DNA from 3 places in the Streptomyces sp. NPDC007264 genome. Region 1 is predicted to be linked to each of the others. Evidence: riboswitches for the same ligand, from Rfam matches in the RefSeq annotation. Region 1 holds a riboswitch; each other region holds the start of a gene.
What was found. A riboswitch is a leader RNA that binds a small molecule or an ion and turns the genes downstream of it on or off. The one in region 1 is predicted to bind cobalamin.
Positions count from the first base shown of each region.

Region 2: linked by a shared signal. The riboswitch ahead of ACFYMU_RS08190 (prenyltransferase/squalene oxidase repeat-containing protein) and the one ahead of ACFYMU_RS22410 (HoxN/HupN/NixA family nickel/cobalt transporter) in region 1 are both predicted to bind cobalamin.
Region 3: linked by a shared signal. The riboswitch ahead of ACFYMU_RS05935 (ribonucleoside-diphosphate reductase subunit alpha) and the one ahead of ACFYMU_RS22410 (HoxN/HupN/NixA family nickel/cobalt transporter) in region 1 are both predicted to bind cobalamin.

Region 1 covers NZ_JBIAFD010000013.1:20,963-28,655, forward strand. Annotated here, with positions in the region: gene ACFYMU_RS22375 (3' terminal RNA ribose 2'-O-methyltransferase Hen1) at 1-48, opposite strand, end outside; gene ACFYMU_RS22380 (LLM class F420-dependent oxidoreductase) at 169-1,092, opposite strand; gene ACFYMU_RS22385 (DUF6099 family protein) at 1,200-1,676, opposite strand; gene ACFYMU_RS22390 (nucleotide pyrophosphohydrolase) at 1,876-2,229, opposite strand; gene ACFYMU_RS22395 (AAA family ATPase) at 2,226-3,395, opposite strand; gene ACFYMU_RS22400 (cell division protein SepF) at 3,581-3,970, opposite strand; gene ACFYMU_RS22405 (ArsR/SmtB family transcription factor) at 4,145-4,492, opposite strand; cobalamin riboswitch at 4,584-4,791, shown strand; gene ACFYMU_RS22410 (HoxN/HupN/NixA family nickel/cobalt transporter) at 4,819-5,907, shown strand; gene ACFYMU_RS22415 (hypothetical protein) at 6,039-6,461, shown strand; gene ACFYMU_RS22420 (helix-turn-helix domain-containing protein) at 6,440-7,219, opposite strand; gene ACFYMU_RS22425 (LLM class flavin-dependent oxidoreductase) at 7,306-7,693, shown strand, end outside.
Region 2 covers NZ_JBIAFD010000004.1:221,991-229,683, reverse strand. Annotated here, with positions in the region: gene ACFYMU_RS08210 (aldehyde dehydrogenase) at 1-1,044, opposite strand, end outside; gene ACFYMU_RS08205 (MBL fold metallo-hydrolase) at 1,224-2,252, shown strand; gene ACFYMU_RS08200 (hemerythrin domain-containing protein) at 2,379-3,014, opposite strand; gene ACFYMU_RS08195 (ABC transporter substrate-binding protein) at 3,304-4,416, shown strand; cobalamin riboswitch at 4,512-4,646, shown strand; gene ACFYMU_RS08190 (prenyltransferase/squalene oxidase repeat-containing protein) at 4,757-5,995, shown strand; gene ACFYMU_RS08185 (SCO2322 family protein) at 5,992-6,648, shown strand; gene ACFYMU_RS08180 (CbiQ family ECF transporter T component) at 6,651-7,693, shown strand, end outside.
Region 3 covers NZ_JBIAFD010000003.1:192,386-200,078, reverse strand. Annotated here, with positions in the region: gene ACFYMU_RS05940 (ribonucleotide-diphosphate reductase subunit beta) at 1-495, opposite strand, end outside; gene ACFYMU_RS05935 (ribonucleoside-diphosphate reductase subunit alpha) at 495-2,894, opposite strand; cobalamin riboswitch at 3,012-3,167, opposite strand; gene ACFYMU_RS05930 (GNAT family N-acetyltransferase) at 3,215-3,742, opposite strand; gene mctP (monocarboxylate uptake permease MctP) at 3,816-5,444, opposite strand; gene ACFYMU_RS05920 (DUF3311 domain-containing protein) at 5,441-5,674, opposite strand; gene ACFYMU_RS05915 (GntR family transcriptional regulator) at 6,016-6,780, opposite strand; gene ACFYMU_RS05910 (extracellular solute-binding protein) at 7,483-7,693, shown strand, end outside.

The sequences.
Region 1 (7,693 bases):
GGTCGCCGGGCGTTCGGCTGTGCCGGCGGTGCTGATCGTCAGGAACATGGCCCGAGTCTCCCGGCCCCGGGGTCCGGCGACCACCGGATTTCGAACAACTGCGCAGGATCCGGTGCTGCCCCGCCCCGGCCGGGCACCGCCGCGGCCCGGGGCGGGACATGGTCCGGATCAGGTCAGCTGGGACTGGACCTGGGAGGAGATCAGCTCCAGGTGGTCCAGGTCGTGGAGGTCGAGGATCTGGAGGTAGATGCGCCGGGAGCCGATCTCCGCGTACCGGCCGATCTTGTCCACGACCTCGGCCGGGGAGCCCGCCAGCCCGTTGGCCTTCAGCTCGTCGACCTCGCGGCCGATCGCGGCGGCGCGACGGGCCACCTCCTGGTCGTCCTTGCCGACGCAGGCCACCAGCGCGTTCGAGTACGTCAGCGCGTCCGCGTCGCGTCCGGCCTGTGCGGCGGCGGCGCGGACCCGGCCGAACTGGCGCTCGCTGTCCTCGATCGACGCGAACGGCATGTTGAACTCGTCGGCGTGGCGCGCGGCCAGCCGCGGGGTGCGGGTCGCGCCGTGGCCGCCGATGAGCACCGGGATCCTGGCCTGGGCGGGCTTGGGCAGGGCCGGTGAGTCGGTCAGGTCGTAGTAGGTCCCGTGGAAGCTGAAGGTCGCGCCGGCCTCGGTCTCCCACAGTCCCGTGACGATCTCCAGCTGTTCCTCGAGGCGGGCGAACTTCTCCTTCGGGAAGGGAATGCCGTACGCCTTGTGCTCGTCCTCGAACCAGCCCGCGCCCAGGCCCAGTTCGACGCGGCCGCCGGACATCTGGTCGACCTGCGCGACCTGGATGGCCAGGACGCCGGGGAGGCGGAAGGTCCCCGCCGTCATCAGCGTGCCGAGGCGGATGCGGCTGGTCTCACGGGCGAGGCCGGCGAGGGTGATCCAGGCGTCGGTGGGTCCGGGCAGGCCGTCCACGCCGCCCATCTTCAGATAGTGGTCGGAGCGGAAGAAGGCGTCGAAGCCCAGGTCCTCGGTGGCCTTGGCGACGGAGAGAAGGGTGTCGTAGGTCGCCCCCTGCTGGGGCTCGGTGAAGATGCGAAGATCCATGCCCCCATCCTGCACGCCGGGCCGCGGTCGACGCCGGTGATCGCGCTCCGGCGCCGCGCCCCCGGCGCCGGGGACGGGGGCGGGGGCGGGGGCGGGGGCGGGCCGTCTCACCCCGCCGTCCGGTACCGCTCCCGTATCTCACCGTCCCTCGCCGCCAGTCTGCGCAGCAGTTCCGTGACCCGGTCCCTGGACTCGTCGGCCGCGTCGATCGCCTCCATGCACTGCCAGTAGGTGCCCTCGTCGTCCGCCGCGCTCGCCACGGCGATGAGGGCCATGCCCAGCTCCGCGAGGAGGGTGCCGAGGTCGAGGAGCGCCTGGCGGGCGTCGCCCAGGTCCGTGAGCTGAGCGGCGCGCAGATCGGCCACGTCGATGGGCGGTGTGTGCAGAACGCCGCAGCCACGGCCCGCCAGCTCCGTCAACCCGAGTGCCTCGCCGCGCAGTTCGGGTGGGCCGGAGACGGCGAGGCGGCTGCCCATCGCCTGCGCCAGGGCGTACGCCTGCCACGCCTCCGCCATGATCCTCGGCCCGTCCTCGCTCCCGGCCAGGGCACGCCTGCTCGCCACGATGAGCCGCACCGCGTCCATGCGCTGCCCCCGCTCCGTCCCGACGCGCTGGTGCGCGTCTGCCCGAACTCCGTCGTCCACTACCCAGAGTGAAGGCACGCGGGACGAAAAGCCAGAGCTGTTCCGAAATCTGTGGACAAGTTGAGAGGTAGGGGCAATTCCGTAACTCCGGAGAGTGACTGGTGGACCGGCAGACCGGCGGACCCCGGGACGCCGTCGCTCAGTCCGCGCCCGGCGCCGGAAACCTCTGCTCATTGCGGTCGATCTTCGCATCCAGCGCCGCCAGCGCGTCGATGCCGAGCACCTCGCACAGCTGCAGCAGATAGGCGAGCACGTCCGCGACCTCGTCGGTCACCCGGTGCGCCGTGCCCGGGTCGTCCATCACCCGGGCCGACTCCTCCGGCGTCAGCCACTGGAAGATCTCGACCAGTTCGGACGCCTCCACGCTGAGCGCGGCCGCCAGGTTCTTCGGGGTGTGGTAGGGCTGCCAGTTGCGCACCGCGGCGAACTCCGCGAGCCGGCGCTGCAGCCGCGCCACGTCCAGGTCTTCCCGTCGCCGGTGTTCCTCTGTCACGGCCCCAGGTCTACCACCGTCACCCCCTCCGTCCCCGCCGCGCAGGACGCCTCGCTCACCGCGCCCACCAGCCGGATGTGGCCCCGCTCGCACATCCGCGCCGCCAGCTCCAGCAGTCCCCGCGCCTGCCGCCGGTCCATGCAGCGGTCGAGATCGTCCGCCAGCACCGTGAGCGTCTGCAGCGCCGCGGGCACCTCCCCCGCCGGGTCAACCGCCAGCACGCCGGGGCCGGTGAGGAGGACGAGGGCCAGGGCCACGTACCGCAGTTCACCGTCGCCGAGCAGTTCCAGCGGCGTACGCAGTCCGTCCCCGCGGTCGAGCAGCGCGCGCACCGTGCCGTCGCCGAGCGGCTCCGCCAGCAGGTCGACGACCCGTCCCGCACAGCCCGCCCCGACCGCCGAGGCCAGCAGCGCGTGCCGCCGGGCGCACTCCGCGCGCGTACGCCACAGCACGGCCGCCAGGTTGTCGCAGCCCGGCAGCAGCCGGCCCGCGCCCAGCGGCGCCGGGGTACGCATCCAGCGGGGGCTCGGGTCGCAGGCGAAGACGGAGCGCAGGGCGACGACCATCTGCTCGGCCGCGGCCAGCACCCGGCGCTGCCCTTCCGTCCGGCCGGCCACGCGCAGCGGCAGCAGGCCGGTGCCGAGGCGGTCGTCCGGCAGCGGGGCGCGGGTCACCGGGGAGGCGTCCGCCGTGTGCCAGGCCGCCTGCACCGTAGCGCGCCCGGGGTCGAGCAGGGCCGTCTCCAGCAGGATCAGCCCGCCGGACGTCAACCGCTCGCCGACGACCCGCAGTTCGGGCTCGGCCTGCACGGCGATGTCGAGCCGGACCGGACCCTGTGGGCCGTCGGCCGTGCACCCGATGCGGAAGCCGCGCCGTCGCTGGGCGTCGGGTCGCGCCCGCTCGGGAACGCAGGCCGCCGGGTGGGGGAACGCCTCCGCCAGCTCCGCCCCGCCCCCGAGCCGCGCCAGCGCCTCGTACGCCTGCAGCACCCGCGACTTGCCCGAGCCGCTCGGGCCCGTGAACAGCGTCAGCGGCCCCAGCGCGAAGGCGGCCCGCCGGTGACCGCCGAACGCGGACAGCCTCAGCTCGGTGACGCACGGCCGGTCCGGCCGTGCGTCCGCGCTGCGAGCCGGGCCGGGCGGGGACGGCGCGGAGGAGACGGTCATGTCCGGACCGTAGGCCGTCGGGCCGGGGCGAACCGTTTTACCGTCACGCGCTTCCCACGATCGAGCGACGTCCCCGCCCGAGCAGCGCGACCGGACGCACGGCCGGACGGCGCGGCCGCGCGCGGACCGCCCCCCGCGGCGACGCCGGCCAACTCCCGGGCTCCGGGGACCTCGCCGCCCCGGTCTCAGACCCCTGGGACGCCGGCCCCCTCCATCAGCCCGCGCACCTCGGTCCCCGGCGGTGTCAGCAGGAACACATTGCGGTCGACCCGGTGCATCCCGCTGGAGAGCCCGAAGACGACGCCGGTGCTGAAGTCCAGCACCCTCTTGGCGACCTCGGTCTCCGCGCCCGTGAGGTCGAGCAGCACGGGCACCCCCGCCATCAGCGTCTCGGCGACGTCGCGGGCGTCCGCGAACACATTGACCCGCAGCACCACGAAGCGGCGCCGCGCCTCGGTCTCGGCCTCGGGTATGGACCGGTGGTCGACCGCGGACGGCCAGGCGTCCCGGCCGCGCAACGGAACGACCTGGGCGAGCCCCTCCCACTGTTCGTCGGTGACATCGCGGCTGTTCACCGGTCCTCCCGGGGGTGGCTCGCACTCATCGTCTGCACCGGTCAATTCTTACGCATGGTCACCCGTTCGGCCCAACAGCGACACGGACCGCTACAGTCACGGCGGTCACTTCGGCCGGAAGACGCCCCTCGCGTGGTGGACGGCGCCCCGCGGCCCGTCGTCGATGACGACCCGTCATGTGACCTGCCTGAGCAGCTCCAGCACGACCGAATCGGTCACCCGGTAGCGGACGATGCGCCCCTGCTTCTCCCCCACGACCACCTCGGCGGTCCGCAGCAGCCGCAGCGCCTGCGAGACGGCGGGGTCGTTCATGCCGGTCGCCACGGCGAGATCGGAGACGGCGAGCGGCCCGGCCCGGTGCAGGGCGAGCAGCAGGGCCAGCCGGCCGGGATCGGCGAGCAGGGAGAAGCGGTCGGCCCAGGCACGCACGGCTTCCGGCTCACCGATGGCTTCGATGGCCTGGCAGACCCGGTTGCCGTCGATGATGCGCCGGCCGGCGCGTTCGGCGGGGACGAGATGCATGCGGACAGTGTCCCAGGAACCCCTGTGTGATCTTCGATACCTCCAGACATCTGCGCAACTGTGCAGCCTTGCAGGCATCGCGGGGTCCGCCCTAAGGTGGGCGGGCCGTGGTGTTCGGGAAGACCGGTGAAAGCCCTCAGGGGCTCAGGCCGGAGCGGCCCTCGCCACTGTGATCGGGGAGTTCCCGTTCCGTGCCGCCCGTTCGCGGGTGGCGCCACTGGCCGTACGACGGCCGGGAAGGCAGGAACGGGCGCGGTGACCCGTCAGCCAGGAGACCGGCCACGGCATCTCACGAAGTGATCCACGAGGTGCTGGAGCGTGACCGAATGACCCTGCCCGACCCTGCGTCCTTCCGGTGGCGGCGCGAGGACACCCTGCGAACCGCCGTGCTGCTGGCGGTGATCGCGGCCCTGCACGTGGTCGCCTTCGGGGTTCTGTTCCTCCTGGTGGAGCCGGAGCACTACGCCGTCGGCTCCAAGGCGTTCGGCATCGGGCTCGGTGTGACCGCGTACACCCTGGGCATGCGGCACGCCTTCGACGCCGACCACATCGCCGCGATCGACAACACCACGCGCAAACTGATGGCCGACGGCAAGCGGCCGGTGTCCGTCGGATTCTGGTTCGCGCTGGGCCACTCCAGCGTGGTGGTCCTGCTGGCCGTGATGATCGCGGGCGGCACCCGGCTCGCCGACCGCGTCACGAACGAGGACTCGCACACCCACCAGGTCCTCGGCTTCATGGGGACGACGGTCGCCGGCACGTTCCTGTACCTCATCGCCGCCCTCAACCTGGTCGCCCTCACCGGCATCCTGAAGGTCTTCAGGTCGATGCGCTCGGGCGCGTACGACGAGACGGAGCTCGAACGGCACCTGGACTCGCGGGGCTTCATGAACCGCGTCCTCGGCCGCCTCACCAGGACGATCTCGCGTCCGGGCCAGATGTACCCGCTGGGCTTCCTGTTCGGTCTCGGCTTCGAGACGGCCACCGAGGTCACGCTGATGGTGATGGCGGGCTCGGGCGCGGCGGCCGGACTGCCCTGGTACGCGATCCTGTGCCTGCCGCTGCTGTTCACCGCCGGCATGTGCCTGTTCGACACGCTCGACGGCACGTTCATGAACTTCGCCTACCAGTGGGCCTTCTCCAACCCGGTGCGCAAGGTGTTCTACAACCTCACGATCACCGGACTGTCGATCGCGGTGGCCTTCCTGATCGGCACCATCGAACTGGTCGGCGTGCTGCACGAGAAGCTGGATCTGCGGGACGCGGTCACCGGCTGGATAGCCGGGCTCGACCTCGGCAACGTGGGCTTCGTCATCGTCGGGCTGTTCGTGGTCGTCTGGGCGGGCGCCCTCGCCTACTGGCGGCTGGCGAAGGTCGAGGAGCGGTGGGCTCCCCGCCCCGCGGACGGACGGTGACGCACCGGGCGGCCGGCAGCCGTTCAGGGGTCGCCGCCGCCCGGAAGCCCATTCCCCGGGGGGAATTGTCACTCTCCGCCGCGCGCCGCAGGATCGGGGTCCCAGACTTCCTGTCCGGCGAGGAGATGTACATGATCGAGATCGACCCGCAGCACCTGGCCGACCGTTACACAGCGATGTGGACGGTGCAGGACGCGGCCGAACGCCGGGCGGCCATCGAGCGGTTGTGGGCGGAGGACGGCACCCACGTCCTCCATCCGCCCGCGGAGATGCGGGAGATCGCCGCGGAACTCGGCTTCGAACACCAGACTCTGGAGGCTCGGGGGCACGACGCCATCGAGACCCGGGTCGCGCGCAGCTACGAGCGGTTCGTCGAGAAGCAGGGATTCGCCTTCCGGGCGCGCGCCGACGCGGTACGCCTTCGCGATCTGGTCGAGTTCGGCTGGGAGGCCGTTTCCACCGAGACCGGTGACGTGGTGGGCGGGGGCCTGGAGGTGCTCATGCTCGACGACAACGGCCGGATCAAGGCCGACTACATGTTCCCGGGTGCCTGATCCCCGGTGGTCGGGTCCGTGGTCCCGGCGGCCGCGGAGAGCGCCTCCGCCGTCGCCCGGTCGGCGGGCAGGAAGGCTTCCAGCTTCAGCTCGGCAAGGGTCACGTCGACAGCGGTGGCGAAGGTGGTGACCGTCGTCATCAGACACAGCTCACCGTACGAGGAGCGCAGGCGGAGCGGAACCGCGAATCCGAGGAGCCCGGCGGACGGCTCCAGCTCGGGAACATACGTGGTGAGCTCGGCGCGCAGCTCCTCCAGGTGGTCGAGGCGTACCAGGATGTGCCGCGCCCATTCGGCGAGGTTGTGGATGCGGGGCGCCAGGCCGTCGGGATGCAGTGCCAGGCGGTAGGCGTTCGTGCCGGGTCCCACCAGCTCGGGGGCCACGCCTTCGGTGATCAGGTCGAAGGCGGCGTTCGCGGCGATCAGGTCACCCGCCCGGTCCACGACCAGCGCCGGATACGGCAGATGCCCGCGGAGGATGTGGTCGATCGCCGCGCGCACCGGTGCCAGCGCCGGGGCGTCGAGCGAGCTCTCCTCGTAGACGGGCGCGTACCCGGCGGCCATCAGCAGATCGTTGCGCTCCCGCAGCGGCAGGTCCAGCGACTCGGCCAGGCGCACGACCATCCGCCGGCCCGGGACGGATCTGCCGGACTCGATGAAACTGACATGCCGCTGTGTGGTGCCCGCCCGCAGCGCCAGGTCGAGCTGGCTGAGACGACGGCGGGTACGACGGTCGCGAAGCGCACGGGGGAAGTCCACCGCCCCGTTGTAACGACGGTGGTGGACGCCACGCCATTCCCTTCGGGGAATTGTCGTCACTCGCGCCGATGGTCAGCATCGCCGGCATGGAGATCGGTGTACTGCTTCCGACCGGAACCGCCCAGTGGGGCGCGGACGACGACCCTCGGGAACTGGTCGGCTTCGGCCGCCGGGCCGAACGCCTGGGCTTCTCCTCGCTCTTCGTCAACGACTCCCTGATCAGCCCGCGCATCGAGGCCCTCACGATGCTGGCCGCGCTCGCCCCGGCAACGGACACGGTGGCCCTGGGAACTGCCGCCCTGCTGCCGTTCCTGCGCCGGCCGGTCCAGGTCGCGCAGTCGCTGGCGTCGGTCGACCTGTTGTCCGGCGGCCGACTCGCCGTGACCGTCGGCGCGGGCTTCCCCGGCCGTTTCGGACGCCCCCTGTACACCTTGTCCGAGGTGCCCTGGGAAAGGCGCTTCGCCCGCCTGGACG
Region 2 (7,693 bases), on a different contig from region 1:
CTCCTCCTGGCCGATGCGGATGTAGTCGAGGTTGCGCTGCTGCTGGCGCCGGGCCACCAGCGGGCCGACCTGGGTCGCCGGGTCCAGCGGGTCGCCGACCGCCAGCGCGCTCGCCGCGGCGGCGAAGGCGTCGGCGAACTCGTCGTAGCGCGAGCGCGGCACCAGGATGCGGGTCTGGGCCACGCACGCCTGGCCGTTGTTCATCCAGGCGGCCTGGACGATCCCGGGCACGGCGGTGGCGAGGTCCGCGTCCGGCAGCACCACGGCCGCCGACTTGCCGCCCAACTCCAGCGTCACGCGTGTCAGATTGCGGGAGGCGACCTCCATGACGCGCTTCCCGGCCGCGACCGAGCCGGTGAAGGAGATCTTGTCGACCCCGGGGTGTCCGACGAGGTACTCGCTCACCTCGCGGTCCGCGGGCAGGATCGACAGCACACCCTCCGGCAGCCCGGCCTCGCGTGCGATCTCGCCGAGGATGTAGGCGTCCAGGGGCGACTCGGGCGACGGCTTGAGGACGACCGCGCAGCCGGTGAGCAGCGCGGGCGCGAGCTTCGCGGCGGCCACGAACTGCGGCACGTTCCACGGCACGACGGCCGCGACGACCCCGACGGGCTCGCGCCGCACGAGGATCTTCCCGAGGACGCCGTCGCGCCGCTCCTCGTAGGTGAAGTTCCGTGCGACCGTGATGGCCGCGTCCCAGACCATCATCGCGCCCAGCGCCTGCGCGAGGACGCTCCATGAGTACGGGGAGCCGTTCTCGGAGGAGATCACGCGGGCGATCTCCTCGTGCCGCACGGCGATCGCGTCCTTGATCCGGGTGACGACCTCGATCCGCTCGTCCAGCGTCATCCGCGGCCAGGGCCCCTCGTCGAAGGCCCGGCGCGCGGCGGCGACGGCCCGGTCGACGTCACCCCGGGCGGCGTGCGGCACCCGGCCGATGACCTCCTCGGTGTGCGGCGAGACCACCTCGATGACATCCGTGCCCAGGGGGTCGGTCAACTCCCCGCCGATGAACAGCTGTCCGTGTTCCACAAGCTCGGTCATGGCCGACTGCCTCCCGGGACTTCTCTGACGATCCATCAGATACCGAAACTGATACCAGTTCCAGTCGGCACAGTCCACGGGCGGGACGGAGGCGGAGTGCGCCAGTTGAAGGTCGACCGGGGCTACCTTCGGAACGTGTTCTAGTTATAGTTGACCGGAACACGGCGATTGGGGAGCCCATGGCACAGACGGCCGATCACGGCGGGGGCGTGCGGTCCCTCAGGGTTCCCATTCCGGACAACCCCCTCGGGCACACCCTGGTGTACGTCGTCGACACCGACCGGGGTCCGGTGCTGGTCGACACCGGCTGGGACGATCCGGGCTCCTGGGACGCCCTCAGCGAGGGGCTGGCGGAGTGCGGCACCTCACCCGCGGAGATCCACGGGGTCGTCGTCACCCACCACCACCCCGACCACCACGGCCTGTCCGGCGCCGTCCGCGAGGCGTCCGGGGCATGGATCGCCATGCACGCCGCCGACATCTCCGTGGTGCGGCGCACCCGGGAGAACCGGCCCGAGCGCTGGTTCGCGTACATGGCCGACAAACTCGCCACGGCCGGCGCCCCCGAGGAACACCTCGCCCCGCTGCGCGCCGCCCGTGGCCGCGCGAGCCTGCCGGGCCTCGCCCCCGCGCTGCCCGACCGCGAGATCGTCCCCGGCGAACTCCTCGACCTGCCCGGCCGCCGCCTGCGCGCGGTCTGGACCCCCGGGCACACGCCCGGTCATGTCTGCCTGCACCTGGAGGAGGACCATCCCGCCGGGCTCCCGGGCCACGGCCGCCTGTTCTCCGGCGACCACCTGCTCCCGGAGATCACCCCGCACATCGGCCTGTACGAGGACCCGGACGACACCACGGTGACCGATCCTCTGGGCGACTACCTCGACTCCCTGGAACGCATCGGCCGCCTCCGGCCCGCGGAGGTGCTCCCGGCCCACCAGCACCCGTTCACCGACGCGCCGGCCCGCGTGAACGAGCTGCTGGCGCACCACGAGGACCGGCTGACCGGCCTCCTGGCCCTGCTGACCACCCCGCTCACCCCCTGGCAGGTCGCCGAGCGCATGGAGTGGAACCGCCCCTGGGACCGCATCCCGTACGGCTCGCGGAACATCGCGGTCTCCGAGGCCGAGGCCCATCTGCGCCGGCTGGTCAAGCTGGGGCGGGCGGAGGCGGTGGCGGGCAGCGATCCCCTGACGTACGTGGCGGTTTGACCGGCGCGCGACACCTGCCGGGGACGGTCCCAGCCGCGGTCCCAGCCGCGGTCCCAGCCGCCCACGCCACCGGGGCCGCGGCGGTGGCGCTCCCGCGGTCAGGGGCCAGGGGCCAGCGGCCAGGGGTCAGTGCGGGGCCTTGCCGCCGCCGCGCGCCTGCTTCTCGGCCGCTTCCATCCGCTGGAACATCTCCCGGGCCCGCTCGGGCGGGAGTTCGCGGTCGAGGAGGGGCAGATAGACCTCTTCCTCCTTCGCGAAGTGCAGCGCGACGATCGCATGGAGGGAGTACAGAACGCGGCGCAGGTCCTCGCGGACGTCCGGGCCCGGGGCGGCCCGGTCCAGCCGGCCGCGGAGCCTGCCGAGTTCGGCGGTCAGGGTGCCGACCTGGGCGTGGTCGCGACGCATGGTGTCCGTCGCGCGCGTCTTCCCCCTGCCGGCGAGGAGGGAGTCCACCGTCGCGTACAGCACCCGGTCCTCGGCCACGGCGTGCGGGATCAGCCGTGTCGTGAGGAACGCGTACGAGGAGTCGGCCCGCTTGCGCTGCTCGTCCGGCGAGGCGGTGCCGACCGCCTCGGCCGCCGCGGCGAGCGCTTCGATCGACGGGACCAGCTCGCGATGCTCGGCGCGCAGCGGCTCGGTGACCGTGCCGCCGCTCGGCTGCGGCTCCGCGCCGCTTCCCGCGCCGGCCCATGCCCAGGCCGCGACACCCAGGGCGAGGGCTGCTGCGGAGGCTGTGACGGCGTTGACCCGATGTGCTCTCATGGCGCGACTCCTGCGGACCGCACTGCGTGACGGAAACGGAAGGCCACTCCCATCCTGTCCGAACAGCGCGCGAGGTGCGGGACGACGCTGCTCCATCCGGGGCGGTGACCGTGCGCGATGGGCAAGGACGGCTGAACGCTTGCCCGTCGGGGACGGCGGTGGATGCAATGTCCTGCATGCTCACGCAGGCGCCGCCCGCCACGGCGGGACGGGACGGACACGTGCCCCCGGGCCCGCCCCTCGGCGACGCGGACCTGCCACCCCATCGTCACGCGGGAGACGCCCACGTATGAACACCTCACCGTCGTCATCCGGAGCGGAGCGGGCTGACGGGCCGTCCGTGCAGATCGGCGCTCTCGTTCCGCTGACCCGGCCCGGCTGGGTCGAGGCGGGCCGGCACCTGCTTGCCGGACTCGAGCTGGCCGTTCGCGACGTCAACGGCGCCGGGGGGATCGCCGGAAGACCGCTGGAGCTGGTGGTCCGGGACACCGCGGCCGATCCGCAGCGGGCCGCGGCAGCGGTGGACGAACTGGCCCGCCTGGGCGTGGCCGCCCTGGCCGGGGAGTACCACAGCGTCGTCGCTCGCGCCGCCGCCGCCAGGGCCGACGCCCTCGGCCTGCCGTTCCTCTGCTCGTCGGCGGTGCTCGACGCGCTCACCGAACAGCCGACGGAGTGGGTCGCGCGCCTCTGCCCGGCGCAGTCCCACGGCTGGCGGATCTACGCGGACTTCCTCCTCGAGGCGGGCCACAGCCGCATCGCCGTGGTGACTCAGCCGAGCGTCTACTGGGCGTCGGGGACCCGCATTCTGCGGGAGTGTCTTGCCCCGCACGGCGGCACCGTCGTCGAACTCGACGCGGCCGCGCTCGCCCCCGCGGCCGTCCGCGACGCGCTCGTCGACCGTCGCGCGACGGCCCTCCTCCTTCTGGTCGGCCACCCGGAGCCGGCCGTGCCGATCGTCAGGTCCGTCCGCGGCGACCACCGCCTCGCCGAGATCATGATCGGCGCTCCGGCCGGGCAGCCGGAGTTCGCCCGATGGGCGGCCTCGCTGGGCGAGGACGGCTCGGCGATCCCGTTCTTGCGCTACCTGCCGGAGCGCCTCACCCCCCTCGGTGCGCGAGTCGGGACGACCCTTCGCGAGCGGCTGGGCGAAGGGCCCTCCTTCGTCGCCTTCGAGGGCTACGACACGGTCACCGTCCTCGCCGACGTGCTGCGTTCCCACGGCACGGACCGGGCGCGCATCGCCGCATCCTGGCCGCGCGTCGCCGTCGAGGGCACCCGCGGGCCGATCCGGTTCTCCCGGGTGCCGGGCGTCGGCGTGCGGCAATGGGCCTGGGCGCCGGTCCAGGTCGTCGACCGGGATCCGGCAAGCCCCGGTCGCTTCCGGATCCTGCACACCGGCTGAGGGAGCACCCGGGCCCGGCCGCCCGGATCCGCCGCACGCCCGGCCCCTGTCCGACGCCCGTCCCGCCATGGGGGACGGGCGGTCTGGGGGTCGTCCGTACCGGCCGCTAGAGTGAGCGGGTCGTCTCACTACCCGTACGAGGGGAAGCCGGTGCGAATCCGGCGCTGACCCGCAACCGTGAGCCGCTTCGGCGGTGAGCCGGAACACCTCGCACGGGATCGTGACTGGCTCACGCACACCGGCAGCCGCCGGTGCACGGCACCGTCGAGGTCTACGGAGCCGAGCCGCCCGGGGTGTCCCGTGCTGCCCGGCTCCCCGCAGGGAGAGGCACCCGCCGATCATGAACGTCCGCCGCAGCGCCGTGGCCCTGGCCGCCACCGCAGTGATCGGCGCCGCCGCGCCCGCCGCCGCCACCGGTCCGTCGCCGTCGCCGTCACCGGTGATCCCGTCGGGTCTGTACGGCAGCACCGACCCGACGTACGACGGCGTCTGGCGCCAGTCCCTCGCCCTGCTCGCACAGCACACGACGGGTGTGCGGCCCGCCGCCCGGGCCGTGGACTGGCTGGCCGGACAGCAGTGCGCGAACGGGGCGTTCGCGGCGTTCCGCGCGAACCCGGGCACGCCCTGCGACGCCAAGCTCATGGTCGACACCAACAGCACGGCCGCCGCCGTCCAGGCCCTCACCGCGCTCGGCGGACACGACGCGGCGACCGGCAAGGCCGTCGCCTGGCTGAAGTCCGTGCAGAACAAGGACGGCGGCTGGGGATACACGCCGGGCGGCGCCAGCGACGCCAACTCCACGTCCGTCGTGATCGGTGCGCTCGCGGCCGCGGGCGCGAATCCCGCACAGGTCCACGCGGACGGCGGCGACGGCACGACACCGCAGCAGCTGCTCGCGTCGTGGTCCGTACCGTGCGGCGGACACGGCGGGGGCGCGCTCGCCTACCAGCCGGACAAGCACGGGAAGCTGGCGCCCAACGCGGACGCGACGGCGGCCGGTGTGCTGGCCGCCCTCGGCAAGGGATTCGTGGCGTCGGCCGGGAAGGCACCGCGGCAGGAGTCCGGCTGCGCCGGCTCCGGCAAGCCGCTCACCTCGCGCGAGGTGGCGGCCAACGGCGCCGCCTACCTGGCCGGGGCCACGGCCGCGACCGGCCACCTCACCTCCGCACTGCCCGGCGCCGGTGACCAGCCCGACTACGGCAACACGGCGGACGCGGTGGTCGCGCTCGCCGCGCAGGGCCGGACCGAGGCCGCGCAGAAGCCCTACGCCTGGCTCGAGAAGAACTCCGCGCAGTGGGCGCGGCAGAGCGGACCGGCCGCGTACGCCCAGCTGATCCTCGCCGCGCACGCGATGGGCGCCGACCCCCACCGCTTCGGCGGCACGGACCTGGTCACCGCGCTCAACGGGACGGGTCCTGCCCCGCAGGCGGCCGAGCGGAGCGACGGCACCGGCAGGAACGCCCGGTCCGGCTCGGACTCGGGGCCCGCCGTCTGGTGGATCGTCGGCGTCGGCCTCGTCGCCGGCATCGGCGTCGGCTTCCTGTTGTCCGGCCGCACCAGGAAGCGGCGGCAGCCGTGATCCGCCGCGGTGCGACCGCCGCGGTCGTGGCCCTGCTGGTACTGCTGGCCGGGGGCCCGGCGCACGCCGTCGGCTACCGGTACTGGTCCTTCTGGGAGCGGCAGGGGCAGGCGTGGACGTACGCCACCCAGGGCCCGTCGACCGCGCGCCCCGCCGACGGGGACGTCCAGGGCTTCCGGTTCGCCGTCAGCCAGGACTCCCAGGACGCCGAGAAGCCGCGCGGGAGGGCGGACTTCGCCGCCGTCTGCGCGGCGACGCCCGCGCGGGACGGCCACAAGCGGGTGGCGCTGGTCATCGACTTCGGCACCGCGGCGGACGCCCCTTCGGACGAGGCCCCGCCGGCCCCGCGCACGGTCTGCGCCCGCGTCCCCGAGGACGCGACGACGGCGGACGCGCTGGCGGCGGTGGCCGAGCCGCTCCGCTACGACACCAACGCCCTGCTGTGCGCGATCGCCGGATACCCGGCCCGGGGGTGCGGCGAGCAGGTACGGGACACGGCGCCCCGGTCGACGGCGCCGCGGGGGACGGCGTCCCCGCGGACGGATCCGGGCACGCCGCGCCACGGCCCGTCCGTGGGGGTCCTCGTGGGCGCCGCCGCCGTGGCCGCCCTGGCCGCGGCCGCGATATGGCAGGCCCGCCGCCGCCGGAGCTGACGATGGCATCCCGTCCCCGCCGCGCCCGGCCGACGCTGCACGCGGGCGCCTGGTGGCTGTGGGCGCTCGGTCTCGCCACGGCCGCCACCCGCACCACCAACCCCCTCCTGCTGGGCCTCCTCGTCGCCGTGTCCGCCTACGTCGTCGCGGCGCGCCGCACCGCCGCCCCCTGGTCCCGCTCCTACGCGGCCTTCGCCCGGCTCGGTCTCGCCGTCCTGGCCGTCCGCCTCCTGTTCGCCGTGGTCCTCGGCTCGCCCCTGCCGGGCACCCACACCGTCCTCACCCTCCCCGAAGTCCCCCTGCCGCACTGGGCGCAGGGCATCCGCATCGGCGGCCGGGTCACCGCCGAGGCCCTCGTCTTCGCCCTGTACGACGGTCTCAGGCTCGCGACCCTGCTCGTCTGCGTCGGCGCCGCGAACGCCCTCGCCAACCCGGCCCGGCTGCTGAAGTCCCTTCCGGGCGCCCTGTACGAGGCGGGGGTCGCGGTCGTCGTCGCGCTCACCTTCGCCCCGCATCTCGTCGCCGACGTACGGCGCCTGCGTGCGGCCCGCCGGCTGCGCGGCCGTCCCGACCGGGGGCTGCGCGGGCTGCTGCAGGTCGGACTGCCGGTGCTGGAGGGCGCGTTGGAGCGTTCGGTCGCGCTCGCCGCCGCGATGGACGCACGCGGCTACGGCCGCACCGCCGACGTCCCGCCCGGTGTCCGCCGCACCACCACCGCGCTCACGCTGGGCGGCCTGCTCGGGGTGTGCGCGGGCACGTACGGGCTGCTCACCGCGGAAGGGGGCGGCTACGGCCTGCCCGTCCTGCTCGCCGGGCTGATCGCCGCGCTCGCCGGGCTGCGGCTCGGGGGCCGCCGGTCGCCGCGCACGCGCTACCGGCCGGACGTGTGGGACGCACGGGCGTGGCTGGTCGCCGGGTCGGGTGGCGCGGCGGCGGCGCTGCTGGCGGTGTCCGCGGCCACCGACCCGGCCGCCCTGCATCCCGGTGTCATTCCCCTCACCGCCCCGGCGCTTCCCCTGCTCCCCGCCGCGGCGGTGCTGCTCGG
Region 3 (7,693 bases), on a different contig from region 1:
CGCCGTCTCCAGCCGGCCCATCGTCTCCACCGAGTCCATCCAGCGGAAGCAGAACCGTGCCTTCTCGCGGATCGACGGGATGTGCTCGATCGCCGAGAAGGCGGCGGCCCGCTCCCGCGGATCGGGGAGATAGGTGTCCAGCAGCGTCAGATAGAACTGGACGTGCACGGCCTCCTCGAACAGCTGGCGGGACAGGTACAGCCGCGCCTCGGGGGAGTTGATGTGCTTGTACAGGGTCAGCACGAGGTTGTTGGCCACGATCGAGTCGCCCGTCGCGAAGAACGCGACGAGCCGGCCGATCAGGTGCTGCTCCCCCGGGGTGAGCCTGGCGAGGTCGGCGACGTCCGAGTGGAGGTCGACCTCCTCCACGGTCCAGGTGTTCTTGACGGCGTCCCGGTAGCGCTCGTAGAAGTCGGGATAGCGCATGGGGCGCAGGGTCAGTTCGAAGCCCGGGTCGAGCAGGTGCGCACTCTTCTTCGGCGGGTGGACGGACATCACTGGCAGGCCTCGCAGGACTCGGGGTTCTCAAGGGAGCAGGCGACCGCTTCGAGGTCCGGGGCGGCCTGCTGCACGGGGACGGCCGCCCGGGCGGCGCGGGCGATGCGGGTCGCCGGGCGTGAGCGCAGGTAGTAGGTCGTCTTCAGCCCCCGCTTCCAGGCGTACGCGTACATCGAGGAGAGCTTGCCGATGGTCGGCGTCTCCAGGAACAGGTTCAGGGACTGGGCCTGGTCCAGGAACGGGGTGCGGGCGGCGGCCATGTCGATCAGGGCGCGCTGCGGGATCTCCCACGCCGTGCGGTACAGCGTCCGCACGTCCTCGGGGATCCGGGCGACGTCCTGCACCGAGCCGTTCGCCTCGCGCAGCGCCTCCCGGGTGCGGGCGTCCCAGAGGCCCAGCCCCTTCAGGTCGTCGACCAGGTAGGAGTTGACCTGGAGGAACTCCCCGGACAGCGTCTCGCGCTTGAACAGGTTGGAGACCTGCGGCTCGATGCACTCGTACACGCCCGCGATGGACGCGATGGTGGCGGTCGGCGCGACGGCGAGCAGCAGCGCGTTGCGCAGGCCGATGGCCGCGATCCGTGCCCGCAGCGCCGCCCAGCGCTCCGGCCAGGCCGCTTCGACGTCGTAGTGGTCGGGGTGCAGTACGCCCTGGGCGGTACGGGTCTTCTCCCAGGCGGGCAGGGGGCCGTTCCGCTCGGCGAGGTCGGCGGAGGTCTCGTACGCGGTGAGCATGATGCGCTCGGCGATACGGGTGGACAGCGCCTTCGCCCCGGGTGAGTCGAAGGGCAGGCGCAGCCGGAAGAACACGTCCTGCAGCCCCATGACGCCCAGGCCCACCGGGCGCCAGGCGGCGTTGGAACGGGCCGCCTGCGCGGTCGGGTAGTAGTTGATGTCGATGACGCGGTCGAGGAAGGTGACGGCGGTACGGACGGTGGCGTCCAGCCGCTCCCAGTCGAGGTCGCCGCTCGCCGTGTCGACGAACGCGCCGAGATTGACCGACCCCAGGTTGCAGACCGCCGTCTCCCCGTCGTGCGTGACCTCCAGGATCTCGGTGCACAGGTTGGAGGAGTGGATGACGTGGCCCGGCCGTGCCGTCTGGTTGCCGGTGCGGTTGGCGGCGTCCTTGAAGGTCATCCAGCCGTTGCCGGTCTGGGCGAGGGCGCGCATCATGCGGCCGTACAGGTCGCGGGCCGGGAGGGTCCTGCGGGCCAGCCCGGCGGCCTCCGCCGCGCGGTACGCGGCGTCGAACTCCCCGCCCCACAGGTCGACCAGCTCCGGCACGTCGGACGGCGAGAACAGCGACCACCGCTCGTCGGCCTCGACCCGGCGCATGAACTCGTCCGGGACCCAGTGCGCGAGGTTGAGGTTGTGGGTGCGGCGGGCGTCCTCGCCTGTGTTGTCGCGCAGTTCGAGGAACTCCTCGATGTCGGCGTGCCAGGTCTCCAGGTAGACGGCGGCGGCGCCCTTGCGCCGGCCGCCCTGGTTCACCGCGGCGACCGAGGCGTCGAGGGTCTTCAGGAACGGGACGATGCCGCCCGAGTGCCCGTTGGTGCCACGGATGAGGGATCCGCGGGAGCGGATGCGGGAGTACGACAGCCCGATGCCGCCGGCGTGCTTGGAGAGGCGGGCGACCTGGTGGTAGCGCTCGTAGAGGGAGTCCAGTTGGTCCCTCGGGGAGTCGAGGAGGTAGCAGGACGACATCTGGGGGTGCCGGGTGCCGGAGTTGAAGAGCGTGGGGGAGGAGGGGAGGTAGTCGAGGCGGCTCATGAGCCGGTAGAGCGCGGCCACCTCGTCCATGGACCGGGAGCCGGTCTCCGGACCGGGCACGGTGTCCTCGGCGAGGCCGCAGGCGACGCGCAGCATGAAGAACTGCGGTGTCTCGACGGCCTTGCGGGTGATCGGGTGCCGCAGGAGGTAGCGGCTGTGCAGGGTGCGCAGGCCGAAGTAGCCGAACCGGTCGTCGGCCGAGGGGTCCACGAGCGCGTCGAGCCGGTCGGCGTGCCGACGCACGAACGCGGCGGTGCGGTCGGCGATGAGCCCTTCGCGGTGTCCGACGGCGATGGACCCGGTGAACGAGGTGACGCCCTGTGAGGCGGCCTCGGCGCGGATGCCGGTCGTCAGCAGCCGGGCGGCCAGCCTCGAGTAGGCGGGGTCCTCGGAGATGAGGCCGGCGGCCGCCTCCGTGGCCAGTTCGCGCAGCTCCGCCTCGTCCGCGTGCGCCGACCGGCCGCGCAGCGCGGCGGCGGCGACCCGGCCGGGGTCGGCGTCCGGGAGGTCGGCGGTCAGCTCGGTCAGGGTCCGCAGCAGCGCGGCACCGGGACCGTCGGTCCCCTCGGCCACCGCCGGTGTCGTGGGCGAAGTCGCTGAAGCCGGGTCGGCTGGCGCGATCGTCACGTAGGGCACTCCCTCGCTCGGCACGGGGCCCGGGGAGGGCGGGGCGGCTCACGAGCGCACGCGGCGTCGCGTCCACCGGCCCATTCCACGAGGCCCGGACGTCGGGCGCCGGGCCGGACGGCCGGGCGCGCTGTCGGCAGGTCCTCGGACTGACGCTCGTGACGCGCACGCGGGAGCGAACACGCACAAGTGCACCGTTGCGGGACAGTTCCGGATTCGCACCGGATTCCCCTGCGGCGACAGCGAGCACGAGCATACATCTTGTGTCGGCTTTCGCTGCCACCCCAAGATGTTGTGTGTCTTGGTGGCTTCGGGGTGTGTCAGAGGCGCAACTCATAGGTGAGGAGGGTGATGTCGTCGAGCTGCGGGAGCGGGTTCCAGTCGCGCTCGGGAGTGCGGACGAACCCCAGGCGCTCGTAGATGCGGTGCGCGGTGAGCATGGTGCGCTGGGTGGACAGCACCATCCGTGCGCAGCCGTCCGTGGCGCGGGCCCGGTCGAGGCAGGCGCGCACGAGGGCCTCGCCGATCCCCCGGCCGCGGGCCGTGCGGGCGACGGCGAGCATCCGTATCTCGGCCTCGTCGGGCCGGGCGATGTCGGCCATGGGGCCGCCGTGCGGCACGAACGTCACCCCGCCGAGCACGCTCCCCGGAGCGGAGGGGGCGTCCGCGCGCTCGACCGCCACCAGCACCTCGGCCGCCGCGGCCCGCCCGGCCACGTCCCTCAGCTCGTCGAGGTACGCGTCGCTCTCCCCGAAGTCCAGGAGGCCGTCCTGGAGGTAGGCCTGTGCGGTGATCTGCCCGAGCGCCTCGTAGTCGCCGGGTTCCGCCCGTCGGATCACGATGTCCATGGGGTCGAGTGTGCGGCACGGGTATGACAACGGGCCGCCGGATCACCTCCGGCGGCCCGTCCTCGACTGCGGCTCAGTGCGCGGTCTCCGCCGTGGCCGGCGGCAGTTCCACCTCCACCCCGGGGTCGCCCGCGTCCGCCGTGTAGTCGCCCGGCTGGGTCTCGTCGACGCCCTCCGGAGCCTTGACCGCCTTCAGGACCAGAGTCAGCCCCACGGTGACGGCGACGTTCAGGACGAACGCCGTCAGGCCGATGTAGCCCATCTCGCCGATGCCGGGGATCTCCTTCGCCGATCCGCCGAAGTGCTTCTGGGTCGGTGAGGCGACGCCGTACGCCGCCATCGTGCCGTACACCATGCCGACCGCCCAGCCCGCCAGCAGCGCCCAGCGGTGGAACCAGCGGGTGAACAGGCCGCCGACCAGGGCCGGGAAGGTCTGCAGGATCCAGATCCCGCCGAGGAGCTGGAAGTTGATGGCCACCGTCTTGTCCATCGTCAGGACGAAGACCAGGGCGCCCACCTTCACCAGCAGCGACACCGTCTTGGAGACCCTGGTCTCCTGATGGGGCGTGGCGTCCGGCTTGATGAAGTCCCTGTAGATGTTGCGGGTGAACAGGTTCGCCGCCGCGATCGACATGATCGCCGCCGGGACGAGCGCCCCGATGCCGATCGCCGCGAACGCCACGCCCGCGAACCAGTCCGGGAACATGTCCTCGAACAGCTGCGGGATCGCCAGCTGGCCGTTCTTCACCTTGACACCGGCCGCGATCGCCATGAAGCCGAGCAGCGCGAGCAGACCCAGCATCAGTGAGTACAGCGGCAGGATCGTGGTGTTGCGGCGGATCACCTCACGGCTGCGCGAGGACAGCGTCGCGGTGATCGAGTGGGGGTACATGAACAGCGCGAGCGCCGAGCCCAGTGCGAGGGTCACGTACGTCCACTGGCCCGCCTCCGGCGTCACCAGCGCCCCGCGTGGCTTGCCCGTCGCCGGGTTCGTCTGCGCGAACGCCTGGCCGGCCTTGGCGAAGACGTCGTCGAAGCCGCCCAGCTTGATCGGGATGTAGATGATCGCCACCGCGATGACGATGTAGATCAGCGCGTCCTTGACGAACGCGATCAGGGCGGGCGCCCGCAGGCCCGAGGAGTACGTGTACGCCGCCAGCACGCCGAAGGCGATCAGCAGCGGCAGGTCCTTCACGAACCAGTTGGTGCTCTCGCCGCCGCCCACGCCCATCACGTCCAGCACGGCCTGGATGCCGACCAGTTGGAGCGCGATGTACGGCATCGTCGCCAGGATGCCGGTGACCGCCACCGCCAGCGACAGACCCTTCGAGCCGAAGCGTCCGCGTACGAAGTCCGACGTCGTCACGTAGCCGTGCCGGTGCGACACCGACCACAGGCGGGGCAGGAACATGAAGATCAGCGGGTAGACCAGGATCGTGTACGGCACCGCGAAGAAGCCCATCGCGCCCGCCGCGTAGATCGCCGCCGGCACGGCCACGAAGGTGTACGCCGTGTAGAGGTCGCCGCCGAGCAGGAACCACGTGATCCAGGTGCCGAACGACCGTCCGCCCAGGCCCCATTCGTCGAGGCTGTGCTCGTTGTCGGCCTTGCGCCAGCGTGCCGCCAGGAAGCCCACGACGGTCACGGCCAGGAAGAAGAAGATGAAGACGCCGAGCGCCACGCCGTTCACTCCGTCCTTCATTCCGCCGCACCCCCCTTCTCGGAGGCGTGGGCGCGCTGGTCACGCTGCCACAGCTTGTACGCGGTCATCGTCAGCGCCGTGGAGATCACGACCCACAGCATCTGGTACCAGTAGAAGAAGGGGATGCCGATGAAGGCCGGGTCCGTCTTGGCGTAGGAACCGACCCACAGCATCGCGACGAATGGTGCTAGGAGGCAGAGGGCGATGACGACGCGCACAGGCGTCACCATCGCCGCTCTTCCTGCGTTGGGCTCATTTGACATATGGCGGCTCCGTCCCCTCACTGATCACCGGTGGTAACGCGCAGGCAATGTAGGTGACGGTGTCTGGTATGCGGAAGACCTCTCCGCATATCGGTTTCCAACAGCAACAGGAACCCCCCCAGGGTATAGACCTCTTGGTGGTCCGTACGCACCCGCCCGAGTGCGCTGCGTGACGAAAAAGGGGGTCCGGGGAACGTTCTCGGCGGACGCCGTTCTCGGCGGACGCCGGGCCGTCCTCCCGTCCGTGCGGCGACGGAAGGACCGTAGAGCAGCTTCGGGGGCGGCGCCATACCGCCCGCAGCGTCGATCTACTCGGTGGGCCGCTTCAGCCTCGCCACGAACTTGTAGCGGTCCCCGCGGTAGACGGACCGCACCCACTCCACCGGCTGCCCCGTCCTGTCCAGTGAGTGCCGGGAGAGCATCAGCATCGGCAGACCCACGTCCGTGCCTAGGAGGCCGGCCTCGCGCGGGGTGGCCAGCGACGTCTCGATGGTCTCCTCGGCCTCGGCGAGATGGACGTCGTAGACCTCGGCGAGCGCCGTGTAGAGCGAGGTGTACTTGGCCAACGACCGCCGCAGTGCCGGGAAGCGCTTCGCGGACAGGTGCGTCGTCTCGATGGCCATCGGCTCACCGCTCGCCAGACGCAGCCGCTCGATGCGCAGCACCCGGCCGCCGGCCGAGATGTCGAGCAGCCCGGCGAGCGTGTCGTCGGCGGTGATGTAGCCGATGTCCAGCAGTTGCGAGGTCGGCTCCAGGCCCTGCGCCCGCATGTCCTCGGTGTACGAGGTGAGTTGCAGTGCCTGTGAGACCTTCGGCTTCGCGACGAACGTGCCCTTGCCCTGGATGCGCTCCAGGCGGCCCTCGACGACCAGTTCCTGGAGAGCCTGGCGCACCGTGGTCCGTGAGGTGTCGAACTCGGCGGCCAGCGTGCGCTCGGGGGGCACCGGCGTACCGGGCGGCAGCGTCTCCGTCATCTCGAGCAGATGCTTCTTCAGACGGTAGTACTTAGGCACGCGCGCGGTGCGGACGGTCGCCCCGCCCTCGCTCTCCGCACTGCTGACGTCGGTGCTCATGCTCTGCCTTCCCGGCTCCGGATGCCGAAGCGACCGACAGGCCCGTCGGTCACGGCTCACATCGTGGCACGGCTTCGCGGGGGCGGACGCCCCCGCATGCCTCGTGATCCCCGTTACACGGCCGGGGATCCCCCTCTGTATACCGTCGGCACCTCGAATGGTCTAGTCCATCGCTGTCGTGTGGTCCGGTCGAGCTCGCTTCGGCGTGCCGCTTTCGGATCAATGGGCGAGTTGGGGCATTTGACCGTGTCATGCTGTGGCCTCGCTTGATCACGGTCGTGTCAGCAGCTGCCCGACGGCACGGGACCCGCCGGGCCGTCGCGGCGGCGGTCCTGGGTGCGGTGCTCTTGCGCGGGCGGTGCCACTTCGGCCCGCCCTGGCCTGTGACCGCTGCCTCCACGGGTCCGGGCGATCGACGAGAGCGTCCGCCGTGTGAGCCGCGGTTGCCGTGGGGCCGAGCTGCGCGACACCGCGCGGCCGGCCCGAGGGGGTGGCTCTCGCGGGCTCGCCGTCTCCGTCGCGACCGCCGACGCCGCAACGGACGCCTGGAGCGCTTCGCACACCCTTGACACGCCCATTGGTCTGGGCCAAGCTCCCCGTACTGGTCTACACCACTGGACCAGGTCCCGGCCCCACGTGCCGTACTCGTCGTCAGGCGCCGCGGGGACAAGGGGGGTTTGTGGCATCCCTGAGGAGGGTGGCGTGAAGGGCAAGCTGACAGCCGCGATCGGTATCGCGGGCATGATGGTCTCCATCGCGGCGTGCGGGGGCGGTGACGGCAAGTCCGGGGGCGCGGACAAGGGAGCCGACGCCAAGGAGCTCACCGTCTGGCTGACGGTCGACGCGCAGAACAACTGGCCGGCCCTGGTGAAGGCCGCCGACGACGCCGTGGTGAAGAAGCACCCCGGCCTCG